DNA from 4 places in the Polymorphospora sp. NPDC051019 genome. Region 3 is predicted to be linked to each of the others. Evidence: riboswitches for the same ligand, from Rfam matches in the RefSeq annotation. Region 3 holds a riboswitch; each other region holds the start of a gene.
What was found. Region 3 has a riboswitch for cobalamin ahead of AB0M79_RS01160 (ribonucleoside-diphosphate reductase subunit alpha). Riboswitches for the same ligand answer to the same signal wherever they lie in the genome.
Positions count from the first base shown of each region.

Region 1: it holds a riboswitch for cobalamin, as region 3 does, so the genes downstream of both, AB0M79_RS10265 (LPXTG cell wall anchor domain-containing protein) here and AB0M79_RS01160 (ribonucleoside-diphosphate reductase subunit alpha) in region 3, are expected to answer to the same signal.
Region 2: it holds a riboswitch for cobalamin, as region 3 does, so the genes downstream of both, metE (5-methyltetrahydropteroyltriglutamate--homocysteine S-methyltransferase) here and AB0M79_RS01160 (ribonucleoside-diphosphate reductase subunit alpha) in region 3, are expected to answer to the same signal.
Region 4: it holds a riboswitch for cobalamin, as region 3 does, so the genes downstream of both, AB0M79_RS32410 (acyl-CoA thioesterase) here and AB0M79_RS01160 (ribonucleoside-diphosphate reductase subunit alpha) in region 3, are expected to answer to the same signal.

Region 1 is NZ_JBFBCH010000004.1:250,733-255,020, reverse strand. Features, by position in the region: gene AB0M79_RS10270 (hypothetical protein) at 1-648, opposite strand, end outside; gene AB0M79_RS10265 (LPXTG cell wall anchor domain-containing protein) at 741-2,174, opposite strand; cobalamin riboswitch at 2,264-2,387, opposite strand; gene AB0M79_RS10260 (hypothetical protein) at 2,609-3,025, shown strand; gene AB0M79_RS10255 (hypothetical protein) at 3,022-4,288, shown strand, end outside.
Region 2 is NZ_JBFBCH010000006.1:242,296-246,583, reverse strand. Features, by position in the region: gene AB0M79_RS14240 (hypothetical protein) at 1-74, shown strand, start outside; gene metE (5-methyltetrahydropteroyltriglutamate--homocysteine S-methyltransferase) at 166-2,403, opposite strand; cobalamin riboswitch at 2,518-2,730, opposite strand; gene AB0M79_RS14230 (class I SAM-dependent methyltransferase) at 2,837-3,496, shown strand; gene AB0M79_RS14225 (hypothetical protein) at 3,652-4,038, shown strand; gene AB0M79_RS14220 (MerR family DNA-binding protein) at 4,035-4,288, shown strand, end outside.
Region 3 is NZ_JBFBCH010000001.1:257,070-261,357, forward strand. Features, by position in the region: gene AB0M79_RS01160 (ribonucleoside-diphosphate reductase subunit alpha) at 1-1,802, opposite strand, end outside; cobalamin riboswitch at 1,931-2,164, opposite strand; gene AB0M79_RS01165 (hypothetical protein) at 2,282-3,400, shown strand; gene AB0M79_RS01170 (discoidin domain-containing protein) at 3,597-4,288, shown strand, end outside.
Region 4 is NZ_JBFBCH010000028.1:47,610-51,897, reverse strand. Features, by position in the region: gene AB0M79_RS32420 (restriction endonuclease) at 1-8, opposite strand, end outside; gene AB0M79_RS32415 (FAD-dependent monooxygenase) at 479-823, shown strand; gene AB0M79_RS32410 (acyl-CoA thioesterase) at 872-1,381, opposite strand; cobalamin riboswitch at 1,525-1,673, opposite strand; partial or broken gene AB0M79_RS32405 (transposase) at 1,829-2,113, opposite strand; gene AB0M79_RS32400 (nitroreductase/quinone reductase family protein) at 2,358-2,834, opposite strand; gene AB0M79_RS32395 (glucose 1-dehydrogenase) at 2,831-3,610, opposite strand; gene AB0M79_RS32390 (TetR/AcrR family transcriptional regulator) at 3,756-4,288, shown strand, end outside.

The sequences.
Region 1 (4,288 bases), on a different contig from region 3:
GGGTGTGGGCGGCGTGGTGGCCTGGGTGGTCGCGGGACCGGTCGGGGCGGCGGGCGGCGGCGCGGGTCGCGACGGGGCGGGCGCGCCGCCGGGCGGCGGATCGGCCGGGCGGCTGGCGGCCGGTGGCGGGGCGCCGGGCTGACCGCCCGGTGGCGGGCCGGCGGTGGTACGCGTCGGTGCCGGTGCCGCCGGCCGGCGGGGCGCCACGCGCGGCGGCGGGCTGCTGGACGAGGTCCGGTCCTTCGAGAACGACCAGCCCTCGAAGCTGCCCGGTGGCGGGGTCCGGTTCAGCACCCCGAACTGGCTGTAGCTCCAGGTGCCACCGTTCGTCGCGTGCCAGTAGGACCAGTAGGCGCTGGCCGGCGGTGTGTCGATGCACGGTTCGTTCTGCGGGCCGGGCTTGCCCTCGATCCGGCAGATGAATCCCTCGCCCCACCGGGCGGTGCCGGTGATCTGGATGCCGGCGTTCTTCAACGCCGCCAGGCCGGTGGCCTGGTTGCCGGGGGCACACCTGATGATCGTGGCGCCGCCGAGTTCCCGGAAGTCGACGATCACCGTGACGCCGTTGGCGTCGGGGCAGTAGCCGGCGGTCCCGGCCGCGTAGGCGGGTGCGGTGGCGCCGGCAGCGGCGAGCAGCAGCGCGGCCAGGGCCGCGCCGGCCGTCCGCAGCCCGACCCGGATCCCGGCCGCCGCCGGGTCGCGCCCGGCCGGTGTCGGCGGGAACCGGTCCGTCCGTGCGGTCACGCCCCCTCCCGGCGGCGCCGGCCGGCCACGACCAGCCCGGCCCCGGCGAGCATGACGACCGCGCCGAACGCGCCGATCGAGGTGACGTCGACGCCGGTCGTCGGCAGCCGTCCGCCACCGGACGGCGGTGGCGCCCAGGTCGTCGGCGCCGGGCTGGTCGGGCCGGTCGGCGACGGGGTGGCGGTACCGGTCGGGGTGGCGGTCGCGGTCGGGGACGGCGACGCGGTCGGGGAGGTCGTCGGGGACGCCGATCCGGTCGGGGTCGGGGTGGCCGTGGACGTCGGGGTCGGTTCGGTGCCGCCGGTCCCGATCTCGGCCAGCGACACCTTCGCCAGGCCCAGCGCGGCCTGCCCGGTGGCCCGCCGCCACTGATCCGTCTCGTTCTCGGCGATGCCGCCCGAGATCGCGTCCGCGAGCGAGCCCGGGGTGTACGCGATCGCCCCGGCGTGCGCGGCCGCGGCCCCGCCACCGGCCGCCGTCAACTGCTGCGCGGCGACGAAGTCGGCGGCCCGGTCGGCCTCGGCGATGTGTCCGGCGGCGGCCAGCGCCTGGCCACCCAGGCCGGTGCTGTTGGTGTTGGAGTAATCGGTGCCCATCGAGCCCTGGAACGAGCCGTCGGCCTTCTGCTGGGTCAGCAGCCACCCGATGCCGGCGTCGGCGGCGGCCTTCGCGCCGGTGGCCCCTGCGGCGTCGGCCGCGAGCAGCGCCTGTACGGCCATCGCGGTCGTGTCGACGTCCTGGACCTGGCTGGCCACCGGTGCGCTGGTGCAGGCCGCGCCGTCGGTCGCCGGATTGAGCCGGAAGCCGCCGGCGACGCACTGCTGCTTGATGAGGAAGTCGACCGCCGGCTGCGGGACGCCGCCGGATCGGGCCAGGCCGAGCACCGCGAGGCTCTGCGCGAAGAGATTGCCGCCCTGCGTCGGCTGGTCGCCGTACCGGTCGAAGATCCAGCCCTGCACGGCTCCGGCGTCCGCGCCACGGATCAGGTCGAGGGTGCGGGCGCGCATGTCGTGGCTGCCGAACGAGGTCGGGTCCCGGCCGGCGACCACGGCGGCGACGAGAACCTTGGCCATCGAGCCGCTGATGAGGTAGTCGGGGGCCCAGTCGCCGCCGGTCGCGTACGAGTCGACGTTCGCCTCGACCGCGTCGGCGACCGCGTCGGCGGCGGCCGGCTCGGTGCCGGTGGCCTCCAGCGCGATCAGCGCGTCGATGGTCAGGCCCCAGTCGGTGCCGCCGACCGGACTCGGCAGGCGTCCGTCGGCCAGTTGGCCGGCCAGCCACCTGGCGGCGGCGGCGCTCTGCGCCGAGTGCGGGTTGTCGGCGTGTACGGCGGCGACCGGTGCGGGGGTGGGTGTCGTCGCAAGCGCGACGAGCAGCACCGCGCTCCCGGCGAGGGCCGGGGTGAGGGCCGCGAGAAGGCGACGGAGCATGGGACATGCCTTTCGGGAGCGGTGGTGAGCACCGCATCCCGGCCCGCAGGGGTCCGTCGATCCGGGCTCAACCTGTAGACCACGACAGTTGAGGCCGCTCGTCTCCGTGCGGGCATTCCGGCTCGTGGTGGAAGTCCACCACATACGGTTGCGGGTCAGCGCCGGCTTCACACCGGCTTCCCCCACGCGGAAACTCATTCAGTTGTGGGTAAGCCATTCTGGCTGGTAGCGAACCTTACGGTATCCAGCCACCCACGCCGCGTACATGAGGCACAGGTCACGACCTCGCATCGATGGCCACCGACGGTACGTCCGGTCCATGCGACCGGCGGTCCCGCCGGTGGCACCCGGTCGGACGATGGAGGACGGTGGCGCGCCGTTGCGACGATGTTGCCGAACGGGGTCGCGTCCGTCGGCAGATCTGGAGATCGGCAGTGAGCACTGATTCGGGCTGGAACGACTACCTGTCCACCGACACACCCGCCGTGGACGTCACACCGGTCACCCCGACCGTCGAACCCGTCGCCGTGCCGGAACCCGCCGTGACGATCGTGCAAAGTGAGCTGAGCGGCGCCACCAGCGACCAGCAGTGGTCGGACTGGCACGCGGACAGCAGCGCCTCGTGGGCCGACTCGGCGCAGAGCTACGTCGACTACGCCCAGCAGAGCGCCGCGCAGGGCTACTTCGACGCCGCCGACAGCGCGATGGACACCGCCGCCAACCACGCCTCGATCGCCGGCGCCAACCTGGACACCTCGATCGACTACCAGGCCGCGGCGAACACCCACGTCGAGACGGCCGCCACCGAACTGGCCCCGTACGACGCCGGCCTCGGCTCCGCCACGGAATGACCTGGGCGGAAGCCGGGGAGGCCAGCGCCGGCCCGGCTGCCGGCACGCCCGGCCTCGAACCGGGGCGGTTGGCCGCCGGGGCGGAGCGGCGGGTCGCCGTACCGCCCAGCGTCGCCCGTCAGCACCTGCTGCGCACCATCCGGGAACTGTCGTTCGAGCTGCGGACCGAGCAGCTCAGCGTGCTGGAGGCGGTGCGCGGCTCGAAGCTCGGCGGGGTCACGCTGGCACCGGGCAAGCTGCCGGTGAGCCTGCGGATCGGGCTGGAGGCGGCCGACACCGGCTGCCGCATCGTCGTCCTGCTCGCCGACCGCTGGCCCGGCAAGGTCGGCCGCACCTGGGGTGCGACCAGCGCGTACGTCGAACTCTTCGGCTCCGTGCTGGCCGCCGTCGACGGCGCGCTGACCCGGCTCGATCCGGCGGCGGCGGGCTCGTTCACCTCGTGGTGGCGCGACACCGGCACCGGCGACGTCGCCATCATGCAGAACGCCGCCAGCCGCGCCGCCCAGGCGCAGGCGGCCCTGTCGCGGCACACGTCGCGGCTGCTCGACGGTGGTTCGGCACCGCCCCGTGGGGCGTCGGTCAGCCGGTCCGGTGTGGACACTTTCGTCTTCGAGACGGCGGATGCGGTCGCCGAGGTGCCGACCGAGCTGGCCGACGGCATGCTGATGGTGGGCACGCTGGTCACCAGCCGGCCCGGCGCGATGCCACCGGCACTCGTCGCACAGGTGCAGTCGCTGGTCTTCCGGGTCGAGGAACACCTCGCCGCCGACGGCCGGGCTTCGCTGTTTCCCGCCACCCCTGAGGATGTGCCTGTGGTGACCTTCCTGCACCAGCAGGCCCGGCTGCGTGGCCTGCTGCCGGTCCGCACGCTGCGGACCTGCACCACCTGCCGGCTGGAGAAGGTGACCAACCCCGAACTCGAACGGCTCCAGGAGCGGACCCGACGCACCCGCGACCTGGCGACCGGCATCAGCGCGGTGGTGACCCCGTACGTGCTGGCCGGCCGGCTGGTGCAGTTGAACAGCAAGGGCCCGGAGTTCGCCTGCCCGCGCTGCCAGGGTCTGGACGCCGACGAGACCGTGGTGACGTACTGCCAGCGCTGCGGCGACCGGCGGGCCGAGACGGCACTGCGCGCGTGCCCGAAGTGCCAGTTCGACTTCCGCTCGCTGCTGCCCGCCGAACAGGTGTGGCGGCCACGGACCGCCGGGCCGGACGTCGGCACCGTCGCCGGGACCGGGCCGTCGGCGGTGGTGGCCGGACCGG
Region 2 (4,288 bases), on a different contig from region 3:
GCGGCATCCTGGTCCTCGGCGCGGCCCTGGTCGGCGCCGGCGCCGGACTGCGTACGCTCAGCCGCCGCAGGTGAATCCGCAGGGGCCGTTTCGGACGCCGTGCCGTGCGTCGAGGTCGCCGGCGCCCGGCCGGGCGGACCGGAGAGCCCGCCCGACCCGGTGCCGTCAGTTGCCGCGTACCTCGGCGGCGGCCGCGACCAGGTGCCGCAGCGACGCCTCGACCTCGGGATAGCCGCGGGTCTTCAGGCCGCAGTCCGGGTTGACCCACACCCGCCGGGCCGGTACGGCCGCGACGGCGCGGCGCAGCGCCTCGACCACCTCGGCGTGGGACGGCACCCGTGGCGAGTGGATGTCCCACACCCCGGGGCCGACACCCCGGCGGTAGCCGACCGCGGCGAGATCGTCGAGGACCTCCATCTTCGAACGGGACGCCTCGATGCTGGTCACGTCCGCGTCGAGGGCGTCGATCGCGGTGATCACCTCGCCGAACTCGGAGTAGCACAGGTGGGTGTGGATCTGGGTGTCGTCGGCGACGCCGCTGGTGGCCAGGCGGAAGGCCGCCACCGCCCAGTCCAGGTAGGTCCTCTGGTCGGCCCCGCGCAGGGGCAGGGTTTCCCGCAGCGCCGGCTCGTCGACCTGGATGACCCTGATCCCGGCCGCCTCCAGGTCGTGGCACTCGTCCCGCAGGGCGAGCGCGACCTGGTCGGCGGTGTCGGCCAGCGGCTGGTCGGCGCGGACGAACGACCAGGCGAGGATGGTGACCGGGCCGGTGAGCATGCCCTTGACCGGCCGGCTGGTCAGCGACTGGGCGTACGTGGACCACACCACGGTCATCGGCGCCTTGCGGGCGACATCGCCGTAGATGATGGGCGGACGTACGCAGCGGGAGCCGTAGGACTGCACCCAGCCGTGCTCGGTGGCGGCGAACCCGTCGAGTTGCTCGCCGAAGTACTGCACCATGTCGTTGCGTTCCGGCTCGCCGTGCACGAGCACGTCCAGACCGAGCCGCTCCTGGAGCCGGATGACGTGCTCGACCTCGGCACGCATCCGCCGGGTGTAGCCGGCCTCGTCGAGGGTGCCGGCCCGGTGGGCGGCGCGCGCCCTACGCAGCTCGACGGTCTGCGGGAACGACCCGATGGTGGTGGTCGGCAGCTCCGGCAGCCCCAGCCGCTCCTGCTGGCGGGCGGCCCGGTCGGCGTGGTCGCCGCGCCGCCGGTCGGCGGGACCGAGCGCGGCGAGCCGGGCCCGTACGTCGTCGTGCCGCCACGCCGCCGGCGCCGGGCGCGGCGGTGCCGGCAGGTGCCCGGTGCCGTCGCGCACCGCGCGGCCGAGCAGGACGACCTCGTCCACCTTCTGCCGGGCGAACGCGAGCCGCTCGTACAGGTGCGGGTCGAGGCGGGTCTCGACGGACAGGTCGACCGGGACGTGCAGCAACGAGCAGGACGTGGCGACGGCGACGTGGTCGGCGAGCCCGGCGACCGCCGCCCCGGCGGCCGCCGCGGCACGCAGGTCGGTACGCCAGATGTTCCGTCCGTCGACCAGGCCGGCGACGATGGTCCTGCCGCGCAGTGACCCCGCGACGGCGAGCCGGTCGAGGTTGCCCCGCCCGGCGACCAGGTCCACGCCGATCGCCTCGACCGGTGTGTCCAGCAGGGCCGGCAGGGCCTCGCCCAGCTCGCCGAAGTAGGTGGCCACGAAGATCCGTGGCCGGTGTTCGATCCCACCGAGCCGGGTGTAGGCGCGGCGCAGCGCGTCGATCTCCGCCGGGGCGCGGTCGGCGACGTACGCGGGCTCGTCCAGCTGCACCCAGGCCACCCCGGCGTCGGCCAGGGCGGTGAGGATCCCGGCGTACGCCTCGACCAGGTCGTCGAGGCGGGCGAACGGATCGTCGCCCTTGGCCAGCAGCAGGAACGTGGCCGGCCCGACCAGCACCGGCCGGGTGGTGATGCCCAATTCGCGGGCCTCGCCGTACTCGCGCAGCGCCTTGGCCGGGTCGGCGACGAAGGCGGTGTCCGGGCCGATCTCCGGCACCAGGTAGTGGTAGTTGGTGTCGAACCACTTGGTGAGTTCCAGCGCCGGCTCGGCGTCGACGCCACGGGCCATGGCGAAGTAGGTGTCCAGCTCGGACAGTCCGAGCCGGGCGAACCGGTCCGGAACCGCGCCGACGGCGACGGCGGTGTCGAGCACGTGGTCGTAGTAGGAGAAGGTGTTCGACGGGATCGCGTCGAGACGGGCGTCCCGCAGCGTCCGCCAGACCTCGGCGCGTAGCCCGGCGGCGGTGCGCTCCAGTTCGCCGGCGTCGACGGTGCCGGCCCAGTAGGCCTCGACGGCCCTCTTCAGCTCCCGGTTGGTGCCGATGCGCGGATAGCCGAGCACGGTGCTCTGGCCGAATGCGGTGCTCAACGGATGGGTCCTTCCCTCGAGGTGCCCGGCGGGGCACGGGAGGGGGAAGGCAGGGTACGGGTCGGTACCGGCTTCCGCCCTGGCCCTCCCGAGAGGCCGCCGGCGGCGCACACCGGCGGCGTGCGCGGCGCTGGCAGGTCTTCGGACTCGTGGGCGTGACCCGATGGTCGCCTACTGGCCGTCGCTTCCCAGACCTCGCGGTCCAGTGCTCTGATGACGGCGGTCGTTCCCACTCACCGCTGCGGGGCAGTCCCGGTCTCGCACCGGGTTCCCTCTTACGACGCCCCACCCTCACGGGTCGGGCGAACCAGCACCGTCCGCCATCGTACGGGCCTTCGGGCGGTGTCCGGGTGAGGGTGTCCGACGTACGGGACGGCGGGGTGCTACTTTGCGGTTTCCGCAAACTTCTTTGTCAACCCGTCCGGGGTGCGGCATGTTGGCGCCGGAGGCGGTCACCTCCGGCACCGACGAACCGAGGGTGGTAACCATGGACGCGAAGTTCTGGGACGACAGGTACCTCAGCCGGGAACAGCTCTTCAGCGGCAACCCCAACGGCGTCCTCGTCGCCGAGGTGGCCGACCTGCGGCCGGGGCGGGCCCTCGACCTCGGCTGCGGCGAGGGTGCCGACGCGCTCTGGCTGGCCCGGCGCGGCTGGCAGGTGACCGGAGTCGACATCTCGGACGTGGCCCTGCGCCGCGCCGCGGCCGGGGACGACACCGGCCGGGTGACGTGGACCCGGGTCGACCTGGCCACCGAGCCACCACCGGCCGGCCCGTTCGACCTGGTCTCGGCCCAGTACTTCCCGCTGCGCCGCGAACCGGGTCACGCCGTACTGCGCGGCCTGCTGGCCACGGTCGCACCCGGCGGAACCCTGCTCGTCGTCAGTCACGATCTGGCCGATCTTCCGCCGCGGCACGACCTCGACGTCGACCCGGCCGACTTCTACCAGCCCGGGGAGGTCGCCGGGCTGCTCGACGACGACTGGGCCGTCCTGGTCGACGAGATCCGGCCACGGACGGTTCCCGCGCCGCCGGGGACGCACCACCGCAACGACATCGTCCTGCGGGCGCGACGGGAGCCGTCACTGCCCTGACCGGCCGCCGGCCCGACGGGTGGCGCCGACCCGTCGGGCGCGCGGGTGAGGGCGCGCGGCGGTCCGGGCTGTTGCATCCGGTACCCGGGTACAGGCTTACCGTCGGATGGCCGGCGCCGACCCGGCACCGGAACCGCCCGTACGAGGAGGCTGTGATGCCGTTTGTCGTCCCGGACGTTTGTAGCCTGCCCACCGCCGACCGGCCGCCCCGGCTGGCCGAGTTCGACGCCCTGCTCACCACCGCCGTGCGCGCCGTCGAGTCGCTCACCCCGACCCACGCCCGACTTCGCCTGGCCGGCCCGCCCGACCTCGAAACGGCGGTAAGGGACCTCACCGCACGCGAAGCGAGCTGCTGCTCGTTCTTCACCTTCACCGTCAGCCCGGCCCACGACGGCAGCCCGCTGACCCTCGACGTGCGGGTGCCACCCGGCCACGCCGACGTACTGCGGTCCCTGGTCGGCCGGGCCGCCGCGGCCGCGCCCGGGCCGGCCCGGCGACCCCCGGGCTACGCAGCGGCGAGGTCGCCGAACAGGCCGGGGTGAACATCCAGACCCTGCGCTACTACGAGCGCCGGGGCCTGCTCGCCGAACCGGCCCGCTCCAACGGCGGCCACCGGCTCTACCCGCCGGACACCGTCGCCCTGCTCCAGGTGATCAAGGCGGCGCAGCGGCTCGGATTCACCCTCGACGAGGTGGCCGACCTTCTCGACACCGGCCGCCGCCGGCACCCGACCGCCGACCTGCGACAGCGCGCGATCGACAAGATCGCCGAGATCGACGCGCGGATCGCCGA
Region 3 (4,288 bases):
CGAAGCGCGGCCCAGCGGTCGGTCTGGGTCGGGGTGACCCCCCACAGGTCGGGCTGGAGGTCGCCGCGGGCGGCGCGGGTCTGGCCGTACGCCGGGTGCGGGCCGGCGCGCTCGGCGAGGTCGGCGGAGGTCTCCAGGGCGGTCAGGTAGATCTCCTCGGCGATCCGGGTGGACAGTTCCCGGGCGGCGGGCGCGTCGAACGGCAGCCGGAGCGCGAAGAAGACGTCCTGCAGGCCCATGACGCCGAGGCCGACCGGGCGCCAGCGGGGGTTGCTCGCCGCCGCCTCCGGGCTCGGGTAGTAGTTGATGTCGATGACCCGGTCGAGGAAGGTGACCGCGGTGCGTACGGTGGCGCGCAGCTTCGGCCAGTCCATGTCGTCGCCGGCGACGTGGGCGGCCAGGTTGACCGAGCCGAGGTTGCACACGGCGGTCTCGGTGTCGCTGGAGACCTCGATGATCTCGGTGCACAGGTTGGACAGGTGCACCACGTTGCCGGGTTCGGCGGTCTGGTTGCACAGCCGGTTGGCGGCGTCCTTGAAGGTCATCCAGCCGTTGCCGGTCTGGGCGAGGGTGCGCATCATCCGGCCGTACAGGTCGCGGGCCTTGACCTGGCGCACGTGGCGGCCGTCGGCCTCGGCGGCGCGGTAGGCGGCGTCGAACTCCTCGCCCCACAGGTCGGGCAGTTCCGGTACCTCGTCGGGGTCGAAGAGCGACCAGACCCCGTCGGCCTCGACCCGGCGCATGAACTCGTCGGGGATCCAGTTGGCGAGGTTCAGGTTGTGGGTACGGCGGGCGTCCTCGCCGGTGTTGTCGCGCAGCTCGAGGAACTCCTCGATGTCGGGGTGCCACGGTTCGAGGTAGACGCAGGCGGCGCCCTTGCGCCGGCCACCCTGGTTGACCGCGGCGACCGAGGCGTCCAGGGTACGCAGGAACGGGACGATGCCGTTGGACTTGCCGTTGGTGCCCCGGATCAGCGCTCCCCGCGAGCGGACCCGGGACCACGAGATGCCGATCCCGCCGGCGAACTTCGACAGGTGCGCGACCTGGGCGTAGCGCTCGTAGATGGAGCCGAGTTCGTCGCGCGGCGAGTCGACGAGATAGCACGACGACATCTGGGTGTGCCGGGTGCCGGAGTTGAACAGCGTCGGCGAGCTGGGCAGGTAGGCCAGCGACGACATCAGCCGGTAGAAGGCGATCGCCTCGGCCGGGTTGGTGGACAGTCCGCAGGCGACCCGCAGCAGCCAGTACTGCGGGGTCTCCACGACCAGCCGGCTGGTCGGGTGCCGCAGCAGGTAGCGGTCGTAGACGGTGCGCAGTCCGAAGTACTCGAACCGCAGGTGCCCGTCGGGGTCGATGGCGTCGTCGAGCTTGCGGGCGTTGATCCGGACGAACTCGGCGGTCTCGTCGCCGATCAGCCCCTCGGCGTGGCCGAGCCGGATCGCCTGGCTGAACGAGGCGATGCCCTGGCCGCGTACCTCCTTGTCGACGTAGGCGCCGAGCAGCCGGGCGGCGAGACGCGAGTACTGCGGTTCCTCGCCGATCATCTCGGCGGCGATCTGGATCGACAGCCGGTCGAGTTCGGCGGTGGTGGCGCCGTCGTACAGGCCGCTGATCGTCCTGGTCGCGACCCGCAGCGGGTCGACGTCGGCGAGGTCGTCGGCCCACCGGTCGACGGCCCGGACGATCTTGTTGACGTCGACCGGCTCGGTCGAGCCGTTACGTTTGCGCACCTGCATCTGGGTCCGCCTGGCAGCGGGCGCTCCGGCGTCCGCCGGTGCCGGGGCGACCTCGGTGACCGTCACAACACTCTCCTCGCGACTTCGGTCCAGGGGTCCGGATGGCGGCGCGCGGACGACACCGACGGCCCCGCCGGGCCGGCGAGGATCACGATGGCGTCGGCCGTCCCGCGCGGCCTCGGACCACCGCGCACGGGCGTGCGCGGTGTGCTGGCAGGTCTTCGGACTCGTGGGCCGGCGCGGAGTCTCCGCGTTCGCCTACCGGCCGTCGCTTCCCAGGCGGCCCGGCTCGTGGCCGGGTGGCGCCCAGTGCTTCTGACGGCTGTCGTTCCCACTCACCGCTGCGGGGCAGTCCCGGACTCGCACCGGGTTCCCTCTTGCCTCGACCGCCCCGGACGGGCGGCCGAACCAGCTACGGGGGACACCATATATAGGGGACCTGCAAAAGTCACACCCAACATCTAGGCGCGGCGTGTCGCGTGAGACACGAAACGACCGGGCCGGGGGGCACCCCGGAACCGACCGCGGTGCGGTACGGTCCACGCGTGCGCGCAGGATGGCGACGCGGGTCCGACCCCCCGCCCCCGACCGAGGCCCCACGCCGGTCCGGCATCGTGTCGCCGGCGGGCGCCGTGTCGCTGGCCGGCATCGTGGCCGCCGCCGCCGCGGCGGTCGGCTGGGCGGTCGGGCTGGCGGTGTTGCAGCCGCTCACCGAGCCGAGCGGCCCGGACGCGTACGCGGAGAACAACACCTACTGGGTGCGCGACCTGCGCTTCATGGCCATCGTCGCGGTCGTACTCGGGCTGGTCCTGGCCGCTCGTGGGGATCGGCGGGCCACCCGGACCGGTGTCACCGCCGGCCTGCTCTGGATCGGCGCCGACGTGGCGCTGGACCGCTCCGACCTGGCCGGCTGGCCGGCGGCCACCGCGCTGGCGGTGCTCGGTTGCCTGGCCGTGGGCACGGTCGCGGCGACCGGGCGACGGTCCCGCCGTCCCGACCGCCGGGCGCTGGTCGTCGCCGCCGCGGTCGGCGTGGCCCTGACACCGCTGGCGGCGCTCATCGAATCCCCGACCGACACCGAGCCGGCGCTCACGCCGGCCGCGCTCACGGTCAGCGGGACACTGCTCGTGCTGACGGTCGGTTCGGCGCTCGCCGCCGGTGTCCTGACGGCACCGGCCGGTGTCGGCACCGTGGCGGCCGACCGGGCCATCCCGAACCACCTGCTCCGCCGGCTGGCGCCGGCCACGGCCGTGCTGGCGCTCGGCGCGGCCGGTGCGGCCTGGATCCGGCTGGTCGAGCCGTACGAGCGGCTGGGTCCGTCGCTGCTGCTCGGGGTGGTGCTGCTGGCCGGGCTCTCGCTGCTGTCCGCGCGCTGGCCCGCCGGCCGGCCCGCGTGGGACGCGCAGGGCGCGACGATCGTCCTCCTGGCCATCGGCTATCCGGTGCTGACGATGTTCTGGCTGTTCCTGCTGATGTTCGGTACGCCGATCGCGACCCTGCTGACCGCGCTCGCCGGCAGTGTCCCGGTCAACTCGGCCGACACCGACTCGCTGTACGCGGCCGTCGGGTCGGCGACCGGGCTGACGATCGGGGTGCTGCTGGTGGCGGCCGACCGTGCCCCGTACACCACCCGCGACGCGGCCGCGCTGCCCGACGGCTCCTGAAACCACCCCGCCCGGCGCCGGGAACCGGCCGTCAGCATAGTTGATCTTGCCGGGGAGCGCTCCCCGAGCGTTGACTAGGCATTGACATACCTCGAAACACGGTTCAGAGTGTCCGATTAAGAGAGCGCTCTCTCATGCGGTCGTCATCGGTTGGTAACCGGGTCGACACACCACGCCCTGTCGAAGAGGAGCTGCCATGCGTCCCACCCCGCCCCCGACCGGCCGATGGCCCGCCCGCCCCACCTGGCTACGCCTCGGCGCCCTGGGCGCCGCCCTCGTCGCCCTGCTCGGCGGATACGTCGTGGCCACCACAGTGACCGCCAGCGCGGCGGAGATCCTGCTCTCGCAGGGCCGGCCGGTCACCGCGTCGTCGACCGAGTCGATCGCGTTCCCGGCCTCCGCCGCCGTCGACGGCGACAACGGCACCCGCTGGTCCAGCGCCGCCGCCGACCCGCAGTGGCTACGCGTCGACCTCGGCTCACCGGTCGCGGTCAGCCGGGTCGCGCTGCGCTGGGAGACCGCGTACGCCAGCGACTTCACCATCCAACTGTCGACCGACGGCTCCTCCTGGACCACGGCACACACCACCGTCGGCGGCACCGGCGGCGACCAGAGCCTGACCGTGGCCGGCACCGCCCGCTACGTACGGCTGCACACCACGAGGCGGGCCACCGCCTGGGGCGTGTCGCTGTTCGAGTTCCAGGTGTACGGCGGCAGCGCACCCGGCGGCTGCGGCACCACCAACGCCGCCCAGGGCCGCCCGGCACTCGCCTCCTCGGTCGAGTCCGGCGCCTACCCGGCCAGCGCGGCCGTCGACGGCAACACCGGCACCCGCTGGTCCAGCGCCGCCGCCGACCCGCAGTGGCTGCGCGTCGACCTCGGCAGCAC
Region 4 (4,288 bases), on a different contig from region 3:
ACGCGCATCAGCCGTGCAACATACCGCTCGAACTGAGGACCGGTCATCGAGTCCGTGACGGCGATATTGCGTTCCCAGTCCGCCAATCGCCGTGCCCGCTGTACACGCGTCCACAGCCAGAAGCCCGCGCCAGCGACCACTACAAAAGCAAGAAGGGCGGCAAGGACCGGGTGCCGCTCGACGAACTCGATCACCAACCAGACCAGCACAAGCAGCAACATGCCGGTGAGCAACAGCATTTCACCTGAGTACTTGCGACGAGTACGGCGCTGACGTCGGGCCATGCCCACGACCTCCCCAAGCCTGAGCCAACACTGGCTGTCAGTGAACAGCGAGTGATCACTGTAGATGCGGGGTACGACATTTCAATCGAAGCCGACCGCAGGGTCGCACGGTCGATGATGAGCATGTCGACGGCCGCCCGACGCGGCCACGATCGTCTACACGGCCGTCCGCGCCCCGACGGGCCGGGTACGGCATGAACTGCGGCATCGCCGACGCCGACAACCTCGCCTGGAAACTCGCCGCCGTCCACCACGGCTGGGCCGGCGGGTCTCCACCCTCGACCTGCTCGGGCCGAGGCCGACCCTGCTCGCCACACCGGCCAGGGCGGCCTGGGCCGACAAGGCAGCCGCGGTCGCCGCCGAACGACGGATGCCGCTGCGCACACCCGGTCGGTCCCGACGTGCTCCGCGGCCCGGACAACTCGTTCACCAGCGTGTTCGACGTGACGGCATTCGGGGTCGTTTCCGTCCGGCCGGACGGACATGTCGGCTGGCGGAGCCGGCACACACACCCGACATCGCCCCGGAGGTCGTCCTGAACCGGCTGCCGGGCCGCTGATCACGTACCTGTGATCGCGGTGACGGGATCAGACGGCCACCTGGTCCGGGCCGTGGCCGGCGAGGGCGTCGCGTAGGGCGAGTCGGTGCCGTCGCCGGATCTCGGCCTGCCGGAACGCTTGGTGGTCGCCGGGCGTCTCGGGGAGCAGCGCCGGCACCGTTCGTGGTTTGCCGTTGTCGTCGACGGCGACCATGACGAGGTGTGACGTGGCGACGGTGGTGGCCGGGACCGCGCGGTCCCACCGGTCCGCGGTGACCTTGACCGCGACCTCCATCGAGCTGCGCCCGGCCCAGGTGATCCTGGCCTGTACGTGCACGACGTCACCGACGCGTACGGCCTGCAGGAAGACGGTCTCGTCCATGGCGGCGGTGACCGCGGGGCCGTCGGAGTGCCGGGCGGCGACGACCCCGGCGACGGAGTCGATGAGGTTGAGGATGCGTCCGCCGTGCACCGTACCCATCAGGTTGGTGTGGTGCTGGTCCATGATCTGCGACAGGGTCAGTTGCGACGCCGACGGCGGTCGCCCCGGTGGTGTCATCGCTGTCTCGTCCGTTCCAGAAAGGTGGCGTCACGGACGGGACGGCGAACGCCACCGCTGCCAGGGGCCGTGGCGGGACGCGCGTCCGGCCCACCCGCGAGGCCGTCGGCAGCGCACACGCCGACCGTGTGCGCGGCGCGGGCAGGTCTTCGGACTCGCGGGCACGACCGGGGGTACCGGTCTCCTACCGGCCGTCGCTTCCCGGACCGTTGCGGTCCAGTGCTCTGTTGACGGCGTTCGTTCCCACTCACCGCTGCGGGGCAGTCCCGGTCTCGCACCGGGTTCCCTCTTACGACGCCCGCCCCGGTGGGACGGGCGCACCAGCGCCACGGGCGAGCATAACCAGGTACGGGCCGGTGTGCCGTGGCGCCGGGCACACCGGGAAAGAGCGAGGCCGGGTGCCAGTACGTGTCGTAGACCCGACAGGTTCCGCCGGTTACCGGCTCTTCACAGACCAGGGTGTAGTCGTGGCCTGCAGCCGCCGGTCTCGAGCAGGGACCTGGCGATGTAGTTGGTGATGTTGCGGAATCCGAGCGCGGAGCCGCGGAGGTGTTCGAGCCGTCCGTTGATCGCCTCGGTCGGGCCGTTGGATGTGCCGGGCCGGTCGAAGTAGGCCGGCACGTCGTCGGCACGCTTCTTCAACGTCCGGCCCAGCGTGATGACCTCGCTCAGCACGGCCGGGACGCCGGCGCTGACCGAGTCGATCAGCGCGGTCATCAACACGCGGCCACGAGTTCGTCGAGTCTGCAGAAGGTCGTTAGATCGGGGTGGGCGAACGCGTGCGAGCGGTCGCCGACGGTAGCGTCGGGCACGTGGCGGTTCTTTCAGGATGAGCGTGTAGGAGCCTTTCCCTCTGGAAACCTCGACATCCATCTGGGACCGCCGCGCCAGCTACACCCTCATCTGGCGAAGAGCTGCTCTGGCCGCGACTACACCCCAGCGCCTGGGAGTAGGTCATCTGTCGAGGGATCCGCGATCACGGCCGATGGCGGAAGCTGATGCGCATCAGCCGACTGTCAGCCCAGTCTTCGAGCCGAGTCGGCCGGATGGTGCCGGGGTCGTGGGGCTGGTTGAGATCGGCGACGATCTCCGCCAGCACGGCCTGACGTTCAGCTGGGTCGGTGACAGGCGTGGCCCGTGCGGGCAGATCTGCGCGGATCCCGTTCTTGAGGTGGAAGGTGAAGTTGGGATTGGCGAGAAGGTTCGCGTGCCAGTCGGTCGCGGCACCGCCGGCGCCGCTACACAGGTAGGTGGTGCCCGCAGCTCGGTAGAAGAAGATCTCGATGCGGCGTGGCCGGCCGGTGCGGCGCCCCAGCGTCGTGATGTCGATGATCCGTTCGCTGGTGCCTGCGGCGGGTGTGATCTCGATGGCTCGCCGGATGTGATCGGGCAGGTGCGACAGAGACGCGTCACGTGCGGAGTCGTTCCATCCGGTCGTGTCTGGACTGCTCATGCGGTCTCGGTCTGAAGGGCGGGCCCGAGGAGGAGTCCACCGTCGATGACGTACTCCGACCCCGTGATGAACGACGCGTCTGATGACGTGAGGAACAGGAGAAGCCGGGTGACGTCGGTCGGCTCTCCAAGTCGGGGGATGGCGAACGGCTCGGGTGAGTAGAAGTCGGCGATTGCCGCGGTGGCGCCGGCTGCTGGTTCTTGGATGAAGGGGGTCGCGATCACGCCGGGGTGGATGGTGTTGACGCGGATGTGGTCCCGGCCGAGTTCGAGCGCTGCCGTTCGGGTAAGGCCTCGCACGGCCCACTTGCTGGCGACGTACGGCGCGTAGTGCGCCGTGCCGCCCAGGCCCATCGTCGAGGCGATGTTGACGATGGCTCCCCCTGTCGCGCGGCGCAGAGCGGGGGCGGCGACCTTGATGCCGAGGAAGGTCCCTGTGAGGTTGATGTCGAGGATGCGCGACCACGTGGCCTGGTCCGTGTTCTCAATCGGCGCCGGCGGGTTCTGGACGCCCGCGTTGTTGACGAGCACGTTCAGGGCGCCGAAGGCGCTCTCGGCGGTTAGCACAGCAGCGGACCACGAACTCTCGTCGGTGACGTCGAGGCGGGTGAAGTGAGCGCGGGTCCCGAGCTCGTCGGCGAGAGCGGCGCCGCGTTCGGTGTCGATGTCGCCGATCACCACGTTCGCTCCCTCCGCGTGAAAGGCGCGTACGTGGCTCGATCCCTGGCCACCGGTCCCACCGGTCACGAGCACGGTCTGGTTGTCGAAGCGGTTCATCCGATGTTCCTTCGGTGCGTGGGTGGCTGACCGGGATCATCGGCGATGAACGGCCGGCCGATGGCGAGCCAAGCGACTCACCACTGCCTCGACACTAGGTTGGCGGCAGTGGCGAGTCAAGCCACTCACCTCGTATGCTCAGTCCATGAGCAGGGTCGTACCGACGTACCACCAGCGCGTCGCCCAGGAGAAGCGCGCGCTGATCGTGACCGCCGCGACCGCACTGTTCCTCGAGTTGGGATACGACCGGACATCGCTGGCGCGGATCGCAGAGCGCTCGGGTGTCTCGCGGGCCACTTTGTTCAAGCAGTTTCCGAGCAAGGCTGCCCTGTTCGACGCCATCGTCACCGAGTCCTGGTCAACCGCTGACGAGGAGGATCCTCCGCCGGCAGGCGACGTCGTCGACGGGCTCGGCGCCATCGGTCGCCGTTACGCCGAGCTGTTGAGCCGGCCCCAGATGACCGACCTGTTCCGGATCGTCATCGCCGAGCTGCCGCGGTTCCCGGAGCTGGCCCATGCGCAGTTCTCGCACGGGAAGATGCCCTACTTCGAGTCCGTACGCAGCTACCTCCTGGCTGAGCACGAGGCGGGAACGGTGCGGGTCGAGGACGTAAACCTCGCAGCCACCCAGTTCCTGGGCATGATCTCCAACTACGTCTTCTGGCCAACACTCCTGGT